Regions from separate parts of the Paenibacillus sp. 7523-1 genome, predicted to be linked through region 2. Evidence: predicted binding sites of a transcription regulator. Region 2 holds the regulator's gene; each other region holds the start of a gene.
What was found. The regulator Rex, encoded in region 2, represses fermentation and respiration genes when NADH is low (regulators of the CRP and FNR family bind a similar motif). The targets are predictions, from matches to a motif close to TTGTGAAATATTTCACAA.
Positions count from the first base shown of each region.

Region 1: a site for Rex is predicted at 1,185-1,202, ahead of pflB (formate C-acetyltransferase). Genes of this name have one in related genera too.
Region 3: a site for Rex is predicted at 975-992, ahead of CHH60_RS16365 (cytochrome ubiquinol oxidase subunit I). Genes of this name have one in related genera too.

Region 1 is NZ_NPBR01000009.1:107,536-109,812, forward strand. Features, by position in the region: gene pflB (formate C-acetyltransferase) at 1-1,100, opposite strand, end outside; gene adhE (bifunctional acetaldehyde-CoA/alcohol dehydrogenase) at 1,653-2,277, opposite strand, start outside.
Region 2 is NZ_NPBR01000028.1:106,658-108,934, forward strand. Features, by position in the region: gene CHH60_RS26305 (amidohydrolase) at 1-661, opposite strand, end outside; gene CHH60_RS26310 (redox-sensing transcriptional repressor Rex) at 648-1,301, opposite strand; gene dinG (ATP-dependent DNA helicase DinG) at 1,490-2,277, opposite strand, start outside.
Region 3 is NZ_NPBR01000013.1:287,038-289,314, forward strand. Features, by position in the region: gene CHH60_RS16365 (cytochrome ubiquinol oxidase subunit I) at 1-849, opposite strand, end outside; gene CHH60_RS16370 (hypothetical protein) at 1,239-2,277, shown strand, end outside.

The sequences.
Region 1 (2,277 bases), on a different contig from region 2:
TCTGGTGCAGGTCCCAGATTGTGCAGCGTGTGCAGGAAACGGAAGCTGTTTTTCGTTACGCGTGTTTCTCCGTTGACGGACATCCCGCCGATGGATTCGGTTACCCATGTCGGGTCACCGCTGAAGAGCTCGTTGTAGTCCGGCGTACGCAGGAATTTGACGATCCGTAATTTCATGACAAAATGGTCAACCAGTTCCTGAGCCTGTTCTTCGGTCAGGAGGCCTTCCTGCAGATCACGTTCAATGTAGATATCCAGGAATGAAGATACACGTCCAAGGGACATCGCAGCACCGTTTTGCTCTTTAATCGCAGCCAGGTAACCGAAGTACAGCCATTGGAACGCTTCTTTCGCTGTGGTAGCCGGCAGGGAAATATCGAAGCCATGCATTTCGCCCAACTGCTTCAATTCCTGCAGAGCCCGGATTTGTTCGGATAACTCTTCACGCAGACGGATGACATCTTCGTCAATGACATCCACTTCAAGAGCGTTCAGCTCTCCTTTTTTGGCGCGGATCAGGAAGTCCACACCGTACAGAGCAACCCGGCGGTAGTCGCCAATGATCCGGCCGCGGCCGTAAGCATCAGGCAGACCCGTAATGATGCCGGCTTTGCGCGCTGCGCGCATCTCGGATGTATATGCATCGAATACACCCTGATTATGTGTTTTGCGAATATTAGTAAATATATCAATGACTTCTTGAGGCATTTCGAAGCCGTAAGCCTGACATGCATCAATCATCATGCGAATTCCGCCTGTTGGCTGAATGGAACGTTTGAATGGAGCATCCGTTTGCACACCGACGATCTGTTCCTTGGATTGATCCAGATACCCTGGTTGGTGAGACACGATCGTTCCCGGAGTGTTTACGTCCACATCCAGTACACCGCCGTTATCCCGCTCTTTTTTGGTCAGATCGGATACGATGTCCCACAGGTCTTTGGTGTTCTGTGTCGCTCCTGCGAGAAATGCTTCATCCCCGTAATACGGAGACAGGTTGTGTGCCAGAAAATCATTCACATCCACGGATTTGGTCCATGTGCCTTTCGTAAAGTTTCTCCAGCCTGTTTGTTGTTTTACGTCTTTTTCGATCACCGACATAGTAATCCCTCCACAAATTTGGATTTCCGGACACATGACAGGGTGCAAGCAAAATCGTCTCATCTGTGCCCAGAGCCGCGATTAATGTGAACTTTTTCACATATCAGCCGGAACACGTTCTCTCTACATGGGAACCGGAACCGCGGGATGGATGTTTTTCTTACATTTTCAGTATACGTCTTGCGGGTTTCACCATCTGTGATTTTTATCACAAAGTTAGTGAACTTCCTCACTCCACCACTGCAGGATCAGGGTGAACCCCATAATTATTCACACTTAGCCACTGCGCAGCCAGAACAACTTCCGATCGCTGTTATCACTGGATTTTTTTCATTTCTTATTCTAATTGGGAAAATCCATTGATAAAGACGAGCGCTTCGCTTCTTCAGTTTTTTCTGTCCTCTCCGTTATTGTGTGAATACCAAACCGTTCAACGGATTCCCAACGGATTCCGTCATCGACAAAAAGACGGCAATCGGGGCTCCCCTCCCGGGGAACCCTGAACCTATTGCCTTAACCTTAAACTCGTTGCTTGCTACTTTACGATACTGTTTATTCAAACCGTCCGTAGAAGGCATTGCGGTAAACGTCTGCCAGTTCGGTCACCAGCGGCAGTTTCGGATTAGCGGTTGTACATTGGTCTTCGAAAGCACGATCGGCCAGGTAATCTACATGAGCTTCAAAGTCCTTGGCATCAAATCCGATTTCCTGGAACGATTCCTCAATACCGAGTGTTTTGTTCAGTTTGCGGATTGCATTGATGAGGCTGTTCACCCCTTCTTCTGTAGTACGTGCAGGCAATCCCAGAATTCGGGCAATTTCCGCATACCGCTCATCTGCCACAAAGTGCGAATATTTCGGGAATGATGCAAATTTGGTCGGTTTTTTCGCGTTATAACGAATGACGTGCGGCATCAGGATTGCATTGGTACGTCCATGTGCAGTGTGATACTGTCCGCCCCATTTATGCGCCAAGCTGTGGTTAATCCCCAGGAACGCGTTAGCAAAAGCCATACCGGCAATTGTCGAAGCATTATGCATTTTCTCCCGTGCCAGTTTATCCCCTTGCAGTGCCGATTGCTCCAGGTATTGGAATACCAGCTGGATGGCTTTGATCGCCAGACCATCGGTGTAATCATTTGCCATAACCGATACATACGCTTCGATGGCATGTGTC
Region 2 (2,277 bases):
GAAGGGTTTCCGACATATGGGTGTGCAGCGGCAGATCCAAATCATGTGCAACCTGTACCAGCTTCTCTATGTAATCCGGAGGGCAAGTATACGGCGCATGCGGTGAGATGATCGTCGTAATTCGACCACCAGCCTGTCCGTTCCACTCGCGTGCAAACGCAGCCGATTCCTGCAGTTTGCGCATTTGCTCTTCTTCAGAACAGAGACCAATGACACCACGTGCCAATGCGGCACGAATACCGGATTGTTCAACCACTTTTGCCACCTGATCCATATGATCATACATATCCAGGAATGCCGTTGTTCCGCCTTTCAGCATTTCTAATACAGAAAGGGAGGTACCCCAATACACGTCCTCAGACGTCATTTTAGCCTCCATAGGCCACATTTTCTCCTGAAGCCATACTTGCAGGGCCAGATCGTCCCCGTGACCTCTCAGAAGCGACATGGCTGCGTGACCATGCGTATTGATCAGACCCGGCAAAAAGACCAGTCCTTTGCCATCAACCTTCGGCAGGTTCTCATCTCCATCTTGCAGTGTCTCACCAATATGCACAATCTTGTCGTCTTCAACGACCATATATCCTTGAACTACAGTCCATTCCGTACCACTATTTACAGCAAATTTGCCGTTATGAATTACCCATCTATTTGTCGTCATCTTCCTCGTCGTCCTTTCCGTTCTCCAGATAATAAGCCAGGCTAAGCAGATCCGTTGTAAAATCAGCATGATGAATACGGACGTGCGGTGGTGTTTTCAAGATGGTTGGTGCAAAGTTCAGAATCGCTTCAATGCCGGATTCCACGAGCTGATCGGCTACGTTCTGAGCTTCGGTATCCGGAACGGTAATGATGCCAATACGAATATTATCTTTTTTGACCGAATCCGTTAGTTCATTCATGGGCTGTACCTTCAAGCTGTTAATCTGACTGCCGATCTTAGGGCCGTATGCATCGAAAACAGCAACAATTTTCATGTTGTCTTTCAGATAGGCATTGTAATTGGATAATGCATGTCCCAAGTTACCCGCCCCGACCAGAGCAACATTGATTTGCTGATCAATTTTCAAGATATGACGGATTTTTTCGATTAGATACGATACGTCATATCCAATGCCTTTGCGACCGAAGTCCCCAAAGTATGCAAGGTCTTTGCGAATCTGGGCAGGATTAAGATCCAGTCGTAGTCCCAGTTCCTGTGATGACACCGTGCCTACCTCACGTTGATGCAGTTCACTCAAATAACGTAAGTAAACAGGCAATCTGCGTACCACAGCTTCCGAAATTTTATCTGATTTCATTACATTGCTCCCCCTTACCAAGGCCACGATAGATAAATAAAAATGTAGCATCCCGCATAACCGTTTTCGTCTCCGAATGAAATTATGCAAGATGCCTTATGAAATATAAAGTTAAAAGTGCTTCAAGAATGAATCACACTCTAATAAAGTTTACAGCGAGAAGCCCTTATTACGCAACGACGTCATACTTAATTCGCCGTAGTTTCATCCTGTGCTGGTGTTTCCAACCACTCGCTAATCCGTGGAACCATCTGTTCAGTCAGCATATGTTCCATTTTGGGACCGGGTAATGAATATAGGAAATACTTTCCGTAATAAGACTCAATCACCCGCGTATCGTAAACGATGACAATGCCCCGATCCTTGGCTGTACGAACAAGTCTGCCGAATCCCTGCTTGAAACGGATGACAGCCTGTGGAACAGACAGCTTCATAAACGGATTCTTTTTCTGCTCCTGCAGCAGTTCACTCTTCGCCTCGACAAGCGGATGGTTCGGCGGCTGGAAGGGCAATCTCACAATGGCCAGACAGGTTAGCGCCTCGCCAGGGATATCCACCCCTTCCCAGAAACTGCTGGTGCCCAGCAGAACGGTTGCTTTTGCATCCTGGAACCTGCGGGTTAACTTGGAACGACTGCCACTATCAACGCCTTGACCCAGCAGCGAAATATCGTTACCCGACAGTGCTTCTTTTAATGGGTCATAGACCTGGCGCAGCATTCGGTATGAAGTAAAGAGCACCATCATACGGCCCCTTGTCGCAATAGCCGTTTCGGCCAGAGATCTTACGAGCATGTCGACAAAGTGAGCATCCCCCACGCTGCCTTTTACACTTGGGAAATCACGAGGGATGACCAGCAAAGCTTGGTCCCTATACCGGAATGGCGACGGCAGCATGGACGTCAGCAAACGGTTATTATCGGCTGCCTCCTGCAAGCCAAGCTGTTCAATCATGAACTGGAATGACTTATCGACCG
Region 3 (2,277 bases), on a different contig from region 2:
GATCTCACCGGAGTTCTCCTGTTTGTCCGGATCTATTGATGCGATGACCGTCCACGGCGCAGGATCCTCCGTTGTTGTCCAAGTTCCTTCACTGGCTGCCATCTTCATCGGCTGCGTCTCCACCAGATATTGCGCTTGGAAGTGCCCGGAGAACGCCACACCGAATGAGGAAACAAGACCAATGATGATGGCAATATTGAACGATTTGCGAAAAATCTCCACATCCTGCTTTTTCATCAATTTGTACGCACTGATGCCGGTTACCACGAAGGCCCCTGTCATTAATGCGCCAAAGATCGTATGCGGGAATTCAACCAACAGCTGACCATTGGTAAGCAGGGCGAGGAAATCATTCATCTCGGCACGGCCGTTGTTGATTTCGAAACCGACCGGATGCTGCATGAATGAATTGGCTGCTAGAATCCACAATGCGGACAGGAATGTGCCGACAAATACGAGCCAGATACAGGCCAGATGTACTTTTTTGGACAACCGGTCCCACCCGAAAATCCAGAGCCCGATAAATGTAGACTCCATAAAAAACGCCAGTAAGGCTTCAACCGCCAGTGGCGCCCCGAACACATCCCCGACAAAGCGTGAATACTCGGACCAGTTCATGCCGAACTGGAACTCTTGCAGAATACCTGTCACGACCCCGACGGCAAAGTTAATCAGGAACAGCTTGCCCCAGAACTTGGCCATCGTTTTGTAGATCTCCTTGCCCTTGACTACGTACAACGTCTCCATAATGGCAACCAGCAGTACAAGACCGATGGACAGCGGTACAAAAAAGAAATGGAAGATCGTTGTGAGTGCATATTGGATACGCGATAGCATAATCGGATCCATACCGTTACCCCTTCTTTCTGTTTACATCGCAGTGATTTGCATTTGGCATGGAAGCTGCACCTTCGCTGTCTGTCTGTCCGCCAAATACGTGATGAACGTATTGTGCCAGATTGCCTATTTTGTACATGTGACAATTATCACAATCTACATCAGAATTGCGAAAAAAATGTGACGATGGTCACACATTGGATAAAATTCAGCCTAATATGCGGCTTATCTGCTTCGTCTATTCAGGGAAGTTGCTCATGTTTGGCACAACATGCCCATATGCTAGAGTCAGACATATCATGCGAAGTGCCTTAAGGGCTGTACATATGATGTGGAGAGATGGAACACCTCCGGAAGCGGGGGCGGAACGTTAGAATGCAGTCAAAGTGAGGTGATGACCTATGGATAAGCCTGAATCGATACCGGAGATCAACGGGAAAACAGCGTCAAATGAGGATGGCAGCAAATGTCCTCCCAATCGGTACATTCTTTTTCCCCGCAAAGGGGGATGGTCCACTTTTCCTTATCCGGACATTGCTGCCCTGCTCTCGGCCGAGGGAGAGGTCTTATATGTAAGCAGTCAGGAACGTTCTGAAGAGATGCCCCCGGCCATTTCAGTAATCACCCTGCCAGAAGCAGAGATTCTGCTGCAGCAGAACCGCACCGCTGCCGTCATTGCACACCCTTACTGGCTTACAGCAGTTCAATCGATGCATCCGAAGATCAGCATTGTGCTGCTTCCCGAGCCGTCAGGCGATGAAGCAAGCTCTCCGCTGTGGGAGGGTTGCATATCCAGACTGGTTGGTACTGCCGATCTGATCGGCACGTCTTCGGAAACACGGTACATGAAGCTGGCCTTTCAGGGCGTCCGCGCGGTCTGGCTGGGCGGTGAAGACAAGTCTCCGGCTGGCTCCATACACAAGGATGATCTCGAAATTCCGCTAAGAGATTATGAGCTGCTTTTTCTTCATGCCCTCAGACAAACCGTTACCGAAGCACCGGACACCATCACTCCGCTCCAGTGCAGCATGCGTGCAGACTATTACCGCCAGCTCCGTTCCAAAACGGGGCCGCATGAGACGATCTCCTTTTTGCTGGCAGCCTACGAATATTTGCTGGACGACTCCCGTGCAGCAGCGTCCCTGAAGGAGGCCTTTACACATGCGATCATGAACGGACGAAGTGATTGTGTGCAATCACACTATCGGTTTCTATCAGCCATTCATGCCAAAGCAGGAGAAGTTGAATCTGCGCTGCAAGTCTACGGAATCAGTGCAGGCAGCGAACAGGAACGGCATCACTATGAACAGCTGTGCCGCTGGCTGGAGGCGGGAGAGGATCAGCTTGTGCAGGCAGAGCTGCTGCGGTTAAACGATGATTACGGAGCTGCGCTGGGGATATTGGATGCACTTGGAGGAGAAACCGCCCGGCATTGGAAGT